DNA from 4 places in the Streptomyces sp. CA-249302 genome. Region 3 is predicted to be linked to each of the others. Evidence: riboswitches for the same ligand, from Rfam matches in the RefSeq annotation. Region 3 holds a riboswitch; each other region holds the start of a gene.

Region 1 (3,886 bases), 1.4 Mb from region 3:
TCGAGGTACCGGCCTCCCGCCTGGCCAAGGCGCTCGGTCTGCTCGCCGACGCCCTCAGGGCGCCCGCGTTCGCCGACAGCGAGGTCGAGCGGCTGGTCCGCAACCGCCTCGACGAGATCCCGCACGAGCTGGCCAACCCCTCCCGCCGGGCCGCCAAGGAGCTCTCCAAGGAGCTGTTCCCGGCGACCTCGCGGATGTCGCGCCCGCGCCAGGGCACCGAGGAGACCGTCGAGAAGATCGACGCGGCGGCCGTACGTGCCTTCTACGACCGCCATGTCCGGCCCGCCACGGCCACCGCGGTGGTCGTCGGCGACCTCACCGGCATCGACCTGGACGCGCTGCTCGGCGAGACCCTGGGCACCTGGACCGGCTCCAAGGCCGACCCCCGCCCCGTGCCCCCGGTGACCGCCGACGACACCGGGCGCGTGATCATCGTCGACCGCCCCGGCGCCGTCCAGACGCAGCTGCTCATCGGCCGCGTCGGCGCCGACCGGCACGACCGCGTGTGGCCCGCGCAGGTGCTCGGCACGTACTGCCTGGGCGGCACCCTCACCTCCCGCCTGGACCGCGTCCTGCGCGAGGAGAAGGGCTACACCTACGGCGTGCGGGCCTTCGGCCAGGTCCTGCGCTCCGCCCCGGACGGCACCGGCGCCTCGATGCTCGCCATCAGCGGCTCCGTCGACACCCCGAACACCGGCCCGGCGCTCGACGACCTCTGGAAGGTGCTGCGCACGCTCGCCGAGGGCGGCCTCACCGACGCCGAGCGGGACGTCGCCGTGCAGAACCTCGTCGGGGTGGCGCCGCTCAAGTACGAGACCGCGGCGGCCGTCGCGAGCACGCTGGCCGACCAGGTCGAGCAGCACCTGCCCGACGACTACCAGGCGACGCTGTACCGGCAGCTCGCCGCGACCGGCACCGTGGAGGCCACCGCGGCGGCAGTGAGCGCCTTCCCGGTGGACCGCCTGGTGACCGTCCTCGTCGGTGACGCGGCGCAGATCAAGGCGCCCGTGGAGGCCCTCGGCATCGGTGAAGTGACCGTGGTGGCCGCCGAGTAGGGGCACGCGCGCGTGAGGGCCCTGGTGACTGAAGTGTCACCAGGGCCCTCGTATGTCCGAATTGGGGCGGAGGTTGCCTGTCTGCCCTGTGGGATGCGCTACAAACACCGTGATCCGTTTGGGGATTGAAAGCGGGCCCGCTTAGCGTCGTCCGGGCTGTCCGTCAGGCACCGCGCCGCATCCGTGGCACCGGGCAGTCATCGCCGAGTCCCCGTACGGCGCGAGCCAGGGGAGCCGGGGACCCATCGAAGTCCCTGGGGTGAATCGGACGCCCGCGCGCCAGCGAGGGGGTCCGTAGGAGACCTTCCTGCTCCGAACCCGTCAGCTAACCCGGTAGGCGAGAAGGAAGGAAAGGACCAGCCAGTACATGGCGTTCATGTGCGCCACCGGGAAGCACCGCCGTCCCAGCCGCGTCAAGCGTTCCACCGTCCAGGCGGCCGGCGTCGCCGCCCTCGCCACCACCGGTGTCATCGGCACCCTCGCGTCTCCCGCGCTCGCCGCCGACAACTCGGTCGAGCAGACCGGCCTCAACCCCGTCATCGCCATCGGCGACTCCATAGCCGACAAGATCGACGCCCAGGCCGACGCGCAGAAGCAGGCCGCCGAGGAGGCCGCCCGCAAGAAGGCCGCCCTGGAGGCCGCGCGCAAGAAGGCCGCCGCCAAGGCCAAGGCGGAGCGTGAGGCCAAGGAGCGCGCCGCCCGCGCGGCCGAGCGCAAGCGCCTCAACACCTTCGTCGCGCCGATCTCCAACTCGTACGTCTCCACGGGCTACAAGACCGGCGGTTCCCTCTGGTCCTCCGGCAGCCACACCGGCATCGACTTCCACGCGGCGAGCGGTACGTCCGTCCACGCGGTCGGCTCCGGCACGGTCGTGGAGGCCGGGTGGGGCGGGTCCTACGGGAACAACATCGTGATCAAGATGAGCGACGGGACGTACACCCAGTACGGTCACCTGTCGTCCATAGGCGTCTCGGTGGGCCAGACCGTCACCCCGGGCCAGCAGATCGGCCTCTCCGGCGCGACCGGCAACGTCACCGGACCGCACCTGCACTTCGAGGCCCGTACGACCCCCGACTACGGCTCGGACATCGACCCCGTCGCCTACCTGCGCTCGCACGGCGTGAACGTCTGACGACGGACCGCAGGATCTCCTGGAACCCCGGCTCCCCGAGCCGGGGTTTCGCCGTTTCCGTCACCTTGGTGTCCAAAAAATATCCATGGATTCCGACCCCCCGTCGGAAATTCCCGCCGTTTGCAATAGAGTCACCGAACACACGTCAATCGGCGACGTTTCACGGGGATTAAGACGGAGGTCGGTCATGCGTATTCCGGCGCACTCGGTATGCACGGCGATCAGAGACGACATCGTCGCCGGTGTCTACGAGCGCGGGAGCCGCCTCACCGAGGAACTCCTGGCCCGTCGCTACGGCGTCTCGCGCGTCCCCGTCCGTGAGGCCCTGCGCACCCTGGAGGCCGAGGGCTTCGTGGTGACCCGGCGGCACGCGGGCGCGTGCGTGGCCGAACCGAACGAGCAGGAGGCCGCCGACCTGCTGGAGATGCGCATGCTCCTGGAGCCGCTCGGCGCCTCCCGCGCCGCCCAGCGGCGTACAGAGGCCCACCTCAAGGTCCTGCGCGGCCTGGTGAGACTGGGTCAGGAGCGGGCCAGGAGGGGCAGCAGCGAGGATCTGCGCTCCCTGGGCAGCTGGTTCCACGAGACGCTCGCCCAGGCCTCCGGCAGCCCCGCGCTGACCTCGATGCTGACGCAGCTGCGCCACAAGATCGCCTGGATGTACGCCGTGGACGCCCCCGTCAACCCCGTGGAGTCCTGGGCGGAGCACGGCGCGATCGTCGACGCGGTGGCCCGTGGCGACAGCGAACGCGCGCGTGCCGTCACCTCGCTGCACACCGAGCGCTCCAGCGCGGTGCACCGGCTGCGGTTCACCTCCGGCGGCGATCGCACCGACCGTGTGAGGAACTCGCAACATGCCGTAAACATGCCGAGCCTGCGGCATTAACACGGGCGCCGTATACAAAGAAGTGAGAAATTCGCGGGGGTTATTCATGCTGCCCCCGATCGGGAATTCGGCGATCCCGGTGGAGGAAATGCGAAGGGCTCGCCCGGTAATTCGGACGAGCCCTTCTGTGATGCCCTGATCAGACGGTCTCGGGAAGCTCCTCGAGGCCCTCGGAGACCAGCTTGGCCAGACGGTCGAGGGCGACGTCCGCGCCCTCGGCGTCGGAGGCGAGGACGATCTCCTCGCCACCCTGGGCGCCCAGGCCCAGGACGGCCAGCATGGAGGCCGCGTTGACGGGGTTGCCGTCGGCCTTGGCGATCGTCACCGGGATACCTGCGGCCGTGGTGGCCCGGACGAAGATGGAAGCGGGGCGGGCGTGGAGGCCCTCGGCCCAGCCGACGTTGACGCGGCGCTCAGCCATGTGATGCTGCCCTTCGGTGTTCAGGGTTGTCTAGACCAGTTTCCCACACGCGAAGCGTGCCCGGACCGGACCTTCGTCCGTCCGGTGTGAGTAGTCGGGCCGCGGCCTCGGCCCGACTTCCGTCCTGCCCGCTCTGCTGTCGGTTCTCCACAGACTGCCTCGCGCCGTTGTCGGACGCGAGCCGTACTCTGGGGCCCATGCAGACCTCGTCGGACCGGCACGAGTACCCCGCCCACTGGGAAGCCGACGTGGTGCTGCGCGACGGCGGCACCGCACGCATCCGCCCCATCACCGTTGATGACGCCGAGCGCCTGGTCAGCTTCTACGAGCAGGTGTCGGACGAGTCGAAGTACTACCGCTTCTTCGCGCCCTACCCGCGTCTGTCCGCAAAGGAC
Region 2 (3,886 bases), 8.3 Mb from region 3:
GTCGTGGTCATGAGCGGCACTCCTCCGTGCGGGACCGCCGGGCGGCTCCCCGGCCCGGTCCGAGCCGAGGCTCGCCAGCAGCGTCTCTCCCGGGCGGCGTTTTGTCCCGCCTCGACCCACCGACGTAAGGAAGCCGTCACCGGTCCGGCCGCGCGCCTGCGGGTGGATCGCGGGATCCTGGAGGCGGTATCGGCTCGGACAAGGCGGCCTCACGATGACGATCGACGTGACCGCGGAGCGTGTGCTCCCGCTGCCGCCCGAGCGAGTGGCGGCGTACGCGATGGGCCGGCGCATCGACTACGTGCCGCGGGTGGACGCGTACGACCTCCCGCACCCGGAAGGCACGCTCGCCCGCATCCGGGTCGAGGGCGGCTCCTCCGTCCGCAAGGATCTGCGCGATCTGGAACGCAGGCTCACGGAACGTACGGATTGAGATCCCATGGCATACGACGAAGGGCTCGCGGAGCGGATCCGGGAGCGGCTGGGTGCTGATCCGGGCGTTGCCGAGAAGCGGATGTTCGGTGGGATCGCCTTTCTGCTGCACGGCAACATGGCCGTGGGCGTGACCGGTGACGATCTGATGGTGCGGGTCGGTCCGGATGCGACGGACGCGGCGCTCGCCCGGCCCGGGGCGCGGTTGTTCGACATGACGGGGCGGCCGATGCGGGGCTGGGTCGTCGTCGACGGCTCCGCCGTGGCGGAGGACGAGGCGCTCGGTGGGTGGATCGACGAGGGGTACGCCTTCGCGGCCGGGCTGCCGCCCAAGTGACGTGGCCGCATCCGGTCAGGAGCGGCGGCGCGGCTTCCCTCGCTTGGCGCCCTTGGGTGCGTTCGCGCCGCCCCTGGCACCGCCGCGCCCCGTCGCCTTCGCCGGGGGCTGCCTGCGCCGGGCCGCGCCCTTGTCCGTGCCCTTCTCCTTCGGCTCGGCCTGCTGCGGCTTACGGCCCCGGGAGCTGTTGACCGAGCGGCCGCGGACGATGCCGATGAAGTCCTCGACCATGTCCGTGGTCGCCTCTTCGGGCCAGGACAGGGCGACGCCGGACTGGGGGGCGTCCACGACCGGGCGGTAGGTGAGGTCCCTACGGTGGTGGAGGCGGGCCAGGGACTGGGGGACGACGACGAGGCCCACGCCGGCCGCCACGAGCTCGATCGCGTCCTCCGTGGTCGCCGGCCGCTCGAAGGCCGGCTCGCCGGGCGGGGCGTCCCAGTCGAAGACGTCGTCGAGGGGGTGGAAGAGCACCTCGTCGGCCAGGTCGGCGACGGTCACCTCCGCCGCCGCGGTGATCACATGGTCCTTGGGGACCACGACCACCGAAGTCTCGGTGTAGAGGGGGATCGCGCTGAAGAACGTGCGGTCGACGGGGAGCCGCACCAGACCCGCGTCGGCGTCACCGCCGCGCAGCACATCGGCCGCCTCCGCCGCCGCCACGGCGAGGAGGGTCAGCGGGATGTCCGGCAGGCGCTCGTTCCAGATCCGCACCCACTTGGCGGGAGTCGTCCCCGGAACGTACGCAAGCCGGAACGTCGGGGATGCTTCCGAGCCTGTCATCCCGCCAGGTTACCGTCCGTGGTCGGCGGCCCCCCACGCGCTCGATATCCTGGACCCCATGAAGTCGCACCAGACCGCCCAGACGATGAAGCCCGCGACCGCGGCCAAGAAGCTGGGTGTGTACCTCGAGGCCACCCCCGCCGAGTTCCGTGAGGGTGCCGTCTCGCGCGCCCGTCTCGACGAGCTGCAGGCGAACCCGCCCGAGTGGCTGCGCGAGCTGCGGGCCAAGGGTCCGCACCCGCGTCCGGTCGTCGCGGCGAAGCTGGGCGTCTCCATCGCCGGTCTCGCACGTGGCGGCGTCACCGAGCCGCTCAGCACCGAGCAGATCGAGGCCCTGAAGCAGGAGCAGCCCGAGTGGCTGCAGAAGGAGCGCGCCACCCAGGCCGAGGTCCGCAAGGAGGGCGCGCGGATCAAGAAGCGCAACGCCGAGCGCGCGGCCAAGGGCGACGGTTCCTGAGGCGTCCTCTCTTGTGCTTCTCTTGGCTTCTCTTGGCTTCTCTTGGCTTTACGTGACGCGGCCGATCGTCGTTCGTGACCACCGTCGGTCGCCGTATGGCCCCGTTGTGTGCACGGCACACGGTTCTGACACCACGTCACGACGAATGTCACAAAAGCGTATCGGACATTTCACACCTCAACCTTCACACGGGGCGCACAAGTTGGCTAAGTTGACGCCCAGGCCGTTCGACTTCCTCCGACGAACCCCGTCGGGGCGCGCGGCCTCCGCCGAGTCCGGTGCGCCTCGTGGCAGCCGGAGCCGGGGACCCAACCGAACGATGGGGTGAATCGGCCCAACTGCCCTTCGGGGCAAGGGCCGTAGGGCATGCCTTCCGGATCGACCGCCCGAACCCGACAGCTAACTCGGTAGGCGGAGTACGGAAGGAGTACGGCTCCCATGGCGCCGGATCGAAGTCCGCGCGCGGGAGGCTTCGGCCTGCCCGGCATGCGCAATTCCGCCCTCGCGACCGCGGCACTCACCTCAGTGGCCGTGCTCTCGCAGACCGCCGACGCCGCACCGGTGACGGCCGACGACGAGCGGCCGAGCCGCGAGGACGTCAGCCAGCGGGTGAGCAGCCTCTACGACCGGGCCGAGAGCGACACCGGGCAGTTCAACCTCACGCGCACGCAGTCCGGATCGCGGGGGCGTGGCGCCCCGGCGGGCGGAGGCGGGACCGGGGGACGGTCCTCGGATCCCGACCTGGACAACATCACCCGGCAGTGGTTCGGCGCGGCGCGTGCCTCGCTGGGGCCGACGATTCCTGCGGTGCTGCCGGCCGACCGCAGGCCGGACGCGGGTCCCCGGCCCGCGCGCCCGGCCCAGCGGCCGGCGGAGCGGCCCGGCCGTGAACTGGAGGCGGCGGGGCGTGCGTCCGCGCTGGAGCTGCCTGCCGGGGGTACGCGACGCCCCGTGGCCGAACTGACCGCAGGTCCGGTGGCCGAGCTGACGGCAGGTCCCACGCCTGCGGTAACCGCAGGTCCGGTGGCCGAGTTGACCGCGGGTCCCATGCCTGGGGCAACCGCGAGCCCCACCGCCGCGCTCCCCGCCGTACCGCAGCAGCGCCGTGCGGCTTCCCCGTCCCTGTCCGCGCCGGCCGCAGAGCCGAGGCAGTCGTCGCTACGGCAGTCCAAGCAGCGCAGCCAGCGCAAGGTGGCGGCGGCCAGCGACCTGCTGTACCGCTTCACGGCGCGTCAGACCGCGGCCCCGATGGCAGCCATCGCCCCCCAGCCGACCCAGACCGGCCGACAGCCGGCGGCCCTGGAGGCCCAGCCGACCCAGGTCGACTGGATGCCCGCCGTCGCCGAGGCCCAGCCTGCGCAGGCGGCGTGGCAGACGTCGGCCGCCGGCGCTCAGTCGGCGCAGACCGGCTGGCAGAACCCGGCCGGCGGAGCTCAGTCCGCGCAGGCCTCCTGGCAGACGTCGGCCGCCGAAGCCCAGCCCGCACAGATCGGCTGGCAGTCTGCCGCCGCTCTGGAGGCCCAGTCGGGGCAGGCTTCCTGGCAGAACCCGGCCGCGGAGGCCATGCCGGCCCAGACCGGCTGGCAGCCCGCCGCCGCCCTCGAGGCTCAGCCCGCCCAGGCCCCTTGGGAGACTCCGGCCGCGGGGACTCGGCAGGCGCAGACCGGCTGGCAGACCACGGGCGCGCAGCCCCAGCCGACGCAGGCGCAGTCGGCGCAGGCCGGTTGGCAGACCGCCGCCGCGGAAGCCCAGTCGGCACAGAGCCGTTGGCAGCCCGCTGCCGAGGCCCAGTCGTCCCAGACCGGCTGGCCGGCCTCCGCCCTCCAAGCCCAACCGGTCCAGCTCGGTTGGCAGGGCTCTGCCGAGGAAGCCCGCCGGGC
Region 3 (3,886 bases):
CACGGGGGCTCCTCCCACTCCGCCCGCCGTCGCCGCTCGCCGACGGGCACGCTCTCGACCATACGACATGGATTCCTGAGGCAATGAGTTGTCCACAGGCGTTGCAGTCCGACCCCACGGCCCTTGATGATGTTGCTGATTGATCGCACCTGTTCGAATGTGTGAGGGCTTGATGCTGGAGATCTCCGACCACGGCCGTACCTGGGTTCTTTCCGGGCCGACCAGCAGTTACGCCGTCCACCTCACCGAGGGCGACGAGCTGCTGCACCTGCACTGGGGGCCGCGGATCGCGCTCGCCGACGCCGAGGCGCTCGCCGTGCGTCCGCTGCCCGACTACTGGCCCTTCGAGTCGCAGCTCGACGGCCGCGAGGAGTACCCGGTCGAGGGCGGCCCCCGCTTCGTCCGCCCGGCCCTCTCCGTGCGCACCGAGGAGCGGCGCGGCACCGAGTGGACCTTCGAGGCGTACGAGGCGGAGGGCGACCAGCTGCGGCTGCGCTTCCGGGACGGCGGGCTGGCCGTCACCCTGCACTACCGGATGCGCCACGACGTCGTGGAGCGCTGGGTCGAGCTCGGCAACGAGGGGCCCGCCCTGGAGCTGCTGCGGGCCGACCCCGCCGCCTGGACCCTGCCCGACCGCGAGGGCTGGCGGCTGTCCCAGCTGCACGGCCGCTGGGCCGCCGAGTCCCTGCTCACCGCCGCCCCGCTGACCTACGGCGAGAAGATCATCGGCAGCCGCCGCGGCCACACCGGACACCAGCACCTGCCCTGGGTCGCCCTCGACACCGACGCCACCGAGGAGCGCGGCGAGGTCTACGGCTGCGCCCTCGGCTGGTCCGGCTCCTGGCGCATCGCGGTGGCGCAACTCCCGGACGCGCGCGTGCAGATCACCGGCGGCGCAGGATACGACGACTCCGGGCTGCTGCGGCTGGAGGCGGGGGAGTCGTACACCAGCCCCGTCTTCGCCGGACTGTGGAGCGACGGCGGTTTCGGGGGCGCCAGCCGGGCCTGGCACGCGTACCAGCGCGCGTACGTGATCCCGGACGCCGAGCGGGACCGTCCGGTGCTGTTCAACTCCTGGGAGGCCACCGAGTTCGACATCTCCGAGGAGCAGCAGGGCACCCTCGCCCGGCGGGCCGCGGCGATCGGCGTCGAGCTCTTCGTCGTCGACGACGGCTGGTTCGGCAAGCGCACCAGCGACCGGGCCGGGCTCGGCGACTGGACGCCCAACCCGGACCGCTTCCCCAAGGGCCTCAAGCCGCTCGCCGACTACGTGCACGCACTCGGCATGCAGTTCGGCATCTGGGTGGAGCCGGAAATGGTCAATCCGGACAGCGACCTCTACCGCGCACACCCCGACTGGGTCCAGTTCCAACCAGGACGAAAGCGGACGGAATTCCGCAATCAGCTCGTGCTGAACCTCGCCCGCGAGGACGTCCAGGAGTACCTCTGGGAGCGGCTCGACACGCTCCTGGCCAGCGCCCCGATCGACTACGTCAAGTGGGACTTCAACCGCTGCTTCACCGACGCCGGCTGGCCCGGCGACGGCTACCCGCAGCGCCTCTGGATCGACCATGTGCGCGCCCTGTACGCCCTGTTGGACCGTTTGCGGGCCGCGCACCCCGGCGTCGCCTTCGAGTCCTGCTCGGGCGGCGGCGGCCGGATCGACCTCGGCGTCATGAGCCGTACCGACCAGGTGTGGACCTCCGACAACACCGACCCGCTCGACCGGCTCGCCATCCAGCACGGCTTCAGCCAGATCCACCCCGCGCGCGTGATGGCCGCCTGGGTCACCGACAGCCCCAACACCCAGCTCAACGGGCGGGTCAGCTCGCTGCGCTTCCGGTTCGTCAGCTCCATGGCCGGCGTGCTCGGGGTCGGCGGGGACCTCACCGAGTGGACCGAGGAGGAGCTCGCCGAGGCGGGTGACTGGGTGGCCCTCTACAAGGAGATCCGGCCCCTCGTGCAGCACGGGGACCTGTACCGGCTGCGGCCTCCCACGGGCGGCCTGAGCGCCGTCCAGTACGTGCGCGGCGGCGAGGCGGTCGTCCTCGCCTGGCTCCAGGCGCAGAGTTACGGCGAACCGGTGCCGGCGCTGCGCCTGCGCGGCCTCGACCCGACAGCCTCGTACGAATGCCTTGAAACGGGCGAAGTGCACAGGGGTGCCGTATTGCTGCATCACGGACTTCGGACCGGACTTCGCGGCGACCTTGATGCGGCAGTCCTCCGTCTGCGCCGCATCTGAGCCTTCTGTCCGAATTGGCGTCTTCATTCCAACTCGCTCTGGAATAAGGAAAGCTGGAGCACAGTCACGTGAGGAGCGTCATATCCGTGACGGTGTGTGCCCCGTCATGTTCACGTAATTCAGGTGCTTCTCATGGGGCTTTGGGTTCCGGCGCGCCTTCCCGGTTAACGGACAGTAACCGGGAATTCCGGAAAGGGATCAAGGGAAACGTATTCACAGGGAACCGTCACTTGTCCCTTTGCGTCTTGGTCGCTTACGTTCCACACCAATCCGGACGGACGCCCAATCCTGCCGCCGCCCGGGGACCGCACAACTCACCCGTGAACGGCAGGAGCGGGGGACCCACAGGTACAACCGCCTGTTCCGGTCTCCGGAACGGCTAGGGGTAAAGCCGCGTTTCACCGCGCGGCCGGGCATCTCCAGTCCGCACCCGACAGCTCACCTCGCAGGCGCCGGAGAGGAATTCGCCATGCCCGCGAAGGGTAAGCACCGCCGCCCGAAGTCCCCGCGTCTTTCCCGCTCGATCGCCGTCGCCGGAACCGGTGGCGCCGCTCTCGCCCTCCCGCTCATGGGGGCCACCGGCGCCCATGCGGCCACCACGCAGTCCGCTTCCCAGTCGGTTTCCGAAAAGGCCGTCCAGTCCCTTCCGGTCACCGAGAAGAAGGCCGCCGAGAAGAAGAGCGCCGCCAACAACGCGGGCGTGCGCACCTATTCGGTGCGGACCGGCGACTATCTCGCGAAGATCGCCGACGAGCAGAACGTCACCGGCGGCTGGAAGAAGCTCTACGCGGACAACCGCCAGGCCGTCGGCGACGACCCGTCGCTGATCCACCCCGGCCTGAAGCTCAGCATCGGCAAGCAGGCCACGACGGGCACCACCAAGTCCTCGGCCAAGTCCTCGACCTCGTCCTCCTCTTCGGCCGAGTCGAAGTCGTCCTCCTCCTCGAAGACGACCGCCACCAAGGCCGCCGAGACCACCAGCACCGCCACCGGCTTCACCCTCCCGGTCACCGGCGCCACCATCGGCACCGGCTACCACGTGGCCGGCAGCATGTGGTCCAGCGGCTACCACACCGGCGTCGACTTCGTCGTCCCGACCGGCACCGCCCTCAAGGCCGTCGGCGCGGGCACCGTCGTCTCCGCGGGCTGGGGAGGCGCGTACGGCAACCAGGTCGTCATCAAGCTCGCCGACGGCTACTACGCGCAGTACGGCCACCTCTCCCAGCTCTCCGTCTCGGCCGGCCAGACCGTGACCGAGGGCCAGCAGATCGGCCTCTCCGGCGCGACCGGCAACGTCACCGGCCCGCACCTGCACTTCGAGATCCGCACCACGCCGGACTACGGCTCCGACGTGGACCCGGTCGCCTACCTCCGTTCCAAGGGCGTTGCGGTCGGCTGACCCCCACCGACCTCCCCCACTCTCGGCTTCGCTCGAGCGGGGGACCCGCAGCCCGACACGCCGCCGAAGGCCGGACCCCGATCCCCGGGTCCGGCCTTCGGTGTTGCGGTCGTGTGGCGGCCCGTCAGGCGGTGTCGACAAGGCGGAGCGCTCGGGACACAGTGATCCCCGTCCGATGTGCAAGCGCTTTCCACATGCCGAGGAGCCCGCCCGACGTGACGCCCACCCGCAGAGCCTTCGCCACC
Region 4 (3,886 bases), 3.0 Mb from region 3:
CTCGGGAACCATCGCGCGCTGAGCGCTCAGCGCTCAGGGCGCGCAGGAATCTCCGCGCGCCCTGCGCTCAGATCGCGCGAGCCCCACAAGAGGCACGTGAGGAGCCCCGGCGCCCCCGGCGCCCCCGGCGCCCTCGCGCTCGACAGCCCCGGCGCCCCTACCTCACGCCGGCCGCACCACGCTGTGGATGATCGACTCGCCGCCGTAGTAGATCGACTCCTCGCGGACGTACGCGCCGGGCTTGGGGGCGTGGATCATCATGCCGTTGCCTATGTAGATGCCGACGTGGCTGATGTCGTCGTAGAAGAAGATCAGGTCGCCGGGCTGGGCGTCGGCGAGGGAGACCGTGGTGCCGGCGTTCACCTGGTCGTAGGTGGTGCGGGGGAGGGAGACGCCGGCGGCCTTCCAGGAGGCCTGGGTGAGGCCGGAGCAGTCGTAGGAGCCGGGGCCGGTGGCGCCCCAGACGTACGGCTTGCCGATCTGCGCGCGCGCGAAAGCGAGGGCCTTCTCGGCCTTGGTGGAGTACGAGGAGTCGGTGGAGGTGCTTCCCGAGGTTCCCGAGTCCGAGGAGGAACTGCTCTCCTGGGCCGCCTCCTCCTTGGCCTTCTGCTCGGCCGCCTGCTGCTTCGCCAGCTCCGCGGCCTTTTGCGCGGCCTCTTCCTGCTTCTTCTTCTCGATCGCCGCGAGCCGCGCCTTCTCCTCCGCGGTCAGCTTCGACAGCAGATCGCGCGCGTCGGAGAGCTTCTTCTGGACCGTGGACTTGGCCGTCTGCAGGTCGTTCTGCGACTCGGTGAGCGACTGGAGGCTCTCGGAGGCCTCCTGCCGCTTCTTCATCGTCGCGGACTGCTCGCTGAAGTAGTCGTCGACCTCGCTCTTCTGGCGGGAGGTCAGCCGGCCCATCAACTGCGTCTGGTCGAAGTAGTCCTGCGGGGTGTCGGCGAGCAGGAAGGTCGCCGTGTCGGGCGCGGCGGCACCCGTGCGGTACTGCGCGGCGGCGAAGGAACCGAGCCGCTCCCGCTGTTCGTTGAGCTTCTGGGCGCGCTTGGCGACGTCGTCGAGGAGGGTGTCCACGCGCTTGCGCTGCTTGGAGGTCTTCTCCTTCGCCGCGTTGTACTTCTCGGTCGCCGACTCCGCCTGGCGGTACAGGTCGTCGACCTTCTTCTCGACTTCCTCGAGGGAGGGGTTCCCGTCCGTCGACGGGGCGGCGTTGGCCGTCTGGGAGAGCAGGGCCACGGAGGTGAGGGCGGCCGTGGCGAGGGCGGGGGTGCGTATGCCGGCCACACGCGTACCTGCGGGACGCGACTTGCGGTGCGACGCCAAGGTTGGCGACTCCTTCCATACTCCGCCTACCGAGTTAGCTGTCGGGTTCGGGCGGGTGGTTCGGAAGGGTTGCCCTACGGTCCGTGTCCCTCAAGGGAGTTGGACCGATTCACCCCAAGGTCGGTGTGGGTCCCCGGCTCCGGCTGCGCGGCGGCGCCCCGGACTCGGCGGAGGCCGCACGGCCCGGCGAGGTTCGCCGGTGGGGGTCGTACGGCCTGCTCGGAACGGTAGCCAACTCGTGTGGCCCGTGTGAAGGTTGATGTTCGATATGCCCGATACATTTTCGTGACCTTTGGTCAGGCGATCGGAGTTCGTCACATTCTGTGATCATGCGGCATGGGAGCGTTACGACCGCCTCGGATCCGGCGATGTTCCCGGGGCGGCAGCGGGTTGTCAGTGGGGCACCCTAAACTCGGAGAGCGATGAGCAGCCTCTTTGACGACAGCTTCCTGGCGGACCTCAAGGCACCCCGTGGCCGTGAGGAGGAACCCCCACCGCCGCCCGAGGACGATCACGTACCGGAGCCGGTTCCGGACGATCTGTTCGGCGGGAGGTTCGACGTGCCGCCGGACCGGGACGCGTACTACCGTGACGGCGCGCCCCGCCCGGTGATCGACGCCGCCGCCCTGCTGGACGGGCTGAACGAGAACCAGCGCGCGGCCGTCGTGCACGCCGGCACGCCCCTGCTCATCGTGGCCGGCGCCGGCTCCGGCAAGACCCGTGTGCTCACCCACCGCATCGCGCACCTCCTCGCCGAGCGGAACGTGCATCCGGGCCAGATCCTCGCGATCACCTTCACCAACAAGGCCGCGGGCGAGATGAAGGAGCGCGTCGAGCAGCTCGTCGGCCCGCGCGCCAACGCGATGTGGGTGATGACCTTCCACAGCGCGTGCGTGCGGATCCTGCGCCGGGAGAGCAAGAAGCTCGGCTTCACCTCCTCCTTCTCGATCTACGACGCCGCCGACAGCAAGCGGCTGATGGCGCTCGTATGCCGCGATCTGGACCTCGATCCCAAGCGGTACCCGCCCAAGTCCTTCAGCGCCAAGATCAGCAACCTGAAGAACGAGCTGATCGACGAGGAGGACTTCGCTGCCCAGGCCGCCGACGGTTTCGAGAAGACCCTCGCCCAGGCCTACGCCATGTACCAGTCGCGGCTGCGCGAGGCGAACGCCCTCGACTTCGACGACCTGATCATGACCACGGTCAACCTGCTCCGTGCCTTCCCGGACGTCGCCGAGCACTACCGCCGCCGCTTCCGCCACGTCATGGTCGACGAGTACCAGGACACCAACCACGCCCAGTACGCGCTGGTCAGGGAGCTGGTCGGGACCTCCGAGCACCCCGTGGACGTACCGCCTGGCGAGCACGACCTCCCGCCCGCCGAGCTGTGTGTCGTGGGTGACGCCGACCAGTCGATCTACGCCTTCCGCGGCGCGACGATCCGCAACATCCTCCAGTTCGAGGAGGACTACCCGAACGCGACGACGATCCTCCTGGAGCAGAACTACCGCTCCACGCAGACGATCCTCTCCGCCGCCAACGCGGTCATCGAGCGCAACGAGTCCCGCCGCCCCAAGAACCTGTGGACCAACGCGGGCGCGGGCGCACGCATCACCGGCTATGTCGCCGACACCGAGCACGACGAGGCCCAGTTCGTCGCCGAGGAGATAGACCGTCTGACCGACGCGGGCGACGCGAAGGCCGGCGACGTCGCCGTCTTCTACCGTACGAACGCCCAGTCCCGTGTCTTCGAAGAGATCTTCATCCGTGTCGGCCTGCCCTACAAGGTCGTCGGCGGTGTCCGCTTCTACGAGCGCAAGGAGGTCCGGGACGTCCTGGCCTACCTGCGCGTACTGGCCAACCCCGAGGACTCGGTGCCGCTGCGCCGGATCCTGAACGTCCCCAAGCGCGGCATCGGCGACCGCGCCGAGGCGATGATCGACGCCCTCTCCCAGCGGGAGAAGATCAGCTTCCCGCAGGCGCTCAAGCGGGTCGACGAGGCGTACGGGATGGCCGCGCGGTCGACGAACGCCGTGAAGCGGTTCAACACGCTGATGGAGGACCTCCGTACGATCGTCGAGTCGGGTGCGGGACCGGCGACCGTCCTGGAGGCGATCCTCGAACGGACCGGCTACCTCGCCGAGTTGCAGGCCTCCACCGACCCGCAGGACGAGACCCGGATCGAGAACCTCCAGGAACTCGCCGCCGTGGCCCTGGAGTTCGAGCAGGAGTCCGGCGAGGGTGAGGAGCCCGGCTCGCTCGCCGACTTCCTGGAGCGGGTCGCGCTGGTCGCCGACTCCGACCAGATCCCCGACGAGGACGAGGACGGCTCCGGAGTCATCACCCTGATGACCCTGCACACCGCCAAGGGCCTCGAGTTCCCGGTGGTCTTCCTGACCGGCATGGAGGACGGCGTCTTCCCGCACATGCGCGCCCTCGGCCAGACCAAGGAGCTGGAGGAGGAGCGCCGGCTCGCGTACGTCGGCATCACGCGTGCGCGTGAACGGCTGTACCTCACCCGGTCCTCCCTCCGGAGCGCCTGGGGCCAGCCGTCGTACAACCCGCC

The links. A riboswitch is a leader RNA that binds a small molecule or an ion and turns the genes downstream of it on or off. The one in region 3 is predicted to bind cyclic di-AMP.
Region 1: it holds a riboswitch for cyclic di-AMP, as region 3 does, so the genes downstream of both, ACQEWB_RS36705 (M23 family metallopeptidase) here and ACQEWB_RS42520 (M23 family metallopeptidase) in region 3, are expected to answer to the same signal.
Region 2: it holds a riboswitch for cyclic di-AMP, as region 3 does, so the genes downstream of both, ACQEWB_RS05140 (NlpC/P60 family protein) here and ACQEWB_RS42520 (M23 family metallopeptidase) in region 3, are expected to answer to the same signal.
Region 4: it holds a riboswitch for cyclic di-AMP, as region 3 does, so the genes downstream of both, ACQEWB_RS29375 (NlpC/P60 family protein) here and ACQEWB_RS42520 (M23 family metallopeptidase) in region 3, are expected to answer to the same signal.

The regions. Positions count from the first base shown of each region.
Region 1 is NZ_JBNJMG010000001.1:8,098,046-8,101,931, forward strand. Features, by position in the region: gene ACQEWB_RS36700 (M16 family metallopeptidase) at 1-1,055, shown strand, start outside; cyclic di-AMP (ydaO/yuaA leader) riboswitch at 1,247-1,409, shown strand; gene ACQEWB_RS36705 (M23 family metallopeptidase) at 1,423-2,187, shown strand; gene ACQEWB_RS36710 (GntR family transcriptional regulator) at 2,375-3,070, shown strand; gene ACQEWB_RS36715 (HPr family phosphocarrier protein) at 3,210-3,491, opposite strand; gene ACQEWB_RS36720 (GNAT family N-acetyltransferase) at 3,689-3,886, shown strand, end outside.
Region 2 is NZ_JBNJMG010000001.1:1,140,058-1,143,943, forward strand. Features, by position in the region: gene ACQEWB_RS05115 (flavodoxin family protein) at 1-11, opposite strand, end outside; gene ACQEWB_RS05120 (hypothetical protein) at 215-433, shown strand; gene ACQEWB_RS05125 (TfoX/Sxy family protein) at 440-769, shown strand; gene ACQEWB_RS05130 (LysR substrate-binding domain-containing protein) at 785-1,549, opposite strand; gene ACQEWB_RS05135 (DUF5997 family protein) at 1,608-2,006, shown strand; cyclic di-AMP (ydaO/yuaA leader) riboswitch at 2,264-2,436, shown strand; gene ACQEWB_RS05140 (NlpC/P60 family protein) at 2,445-3,886, shown strand, end outside.
Region 3 is NZ_JBNJMG010000001.1:9,450,819-9,454,704, forward strand. Features, by position in the region: gene ACQEWB_RS42510 (tyrosine-protein phosphatase) at 1-3, opposite strand, end outside; gene ACQEWB_RS42515 (alpha-galactosidase) at 173-2,242, shown strand; cyclic di-AMP (ydaO/yuaA leader) riboswitch at 2,548-2,707, shown strand; gene ACQEWB_RS42520 (M23 family metallopeptidase) at 2,712-3,641, shown strand; gene ACQEWB_RS42525 (DUF6250 domain-containing protein) at 3,857-3,886, shown strand, end outside.
Region 4 is NZ_JBNJMG010000001.1:6,497,037-6,500,922, forward strand. Features, by position in the region: gene ACQEWB_RS29375 (NlpC/P60 family protein) at 163-1,320, opposite strand; cyclic di-AMP (ydaO/yuaA leader) riboswitch at 1,329-1,500, opposite strand; gene pcrA (DNA helicase PcrA) at 1,743-3,886, shown strand, end outside.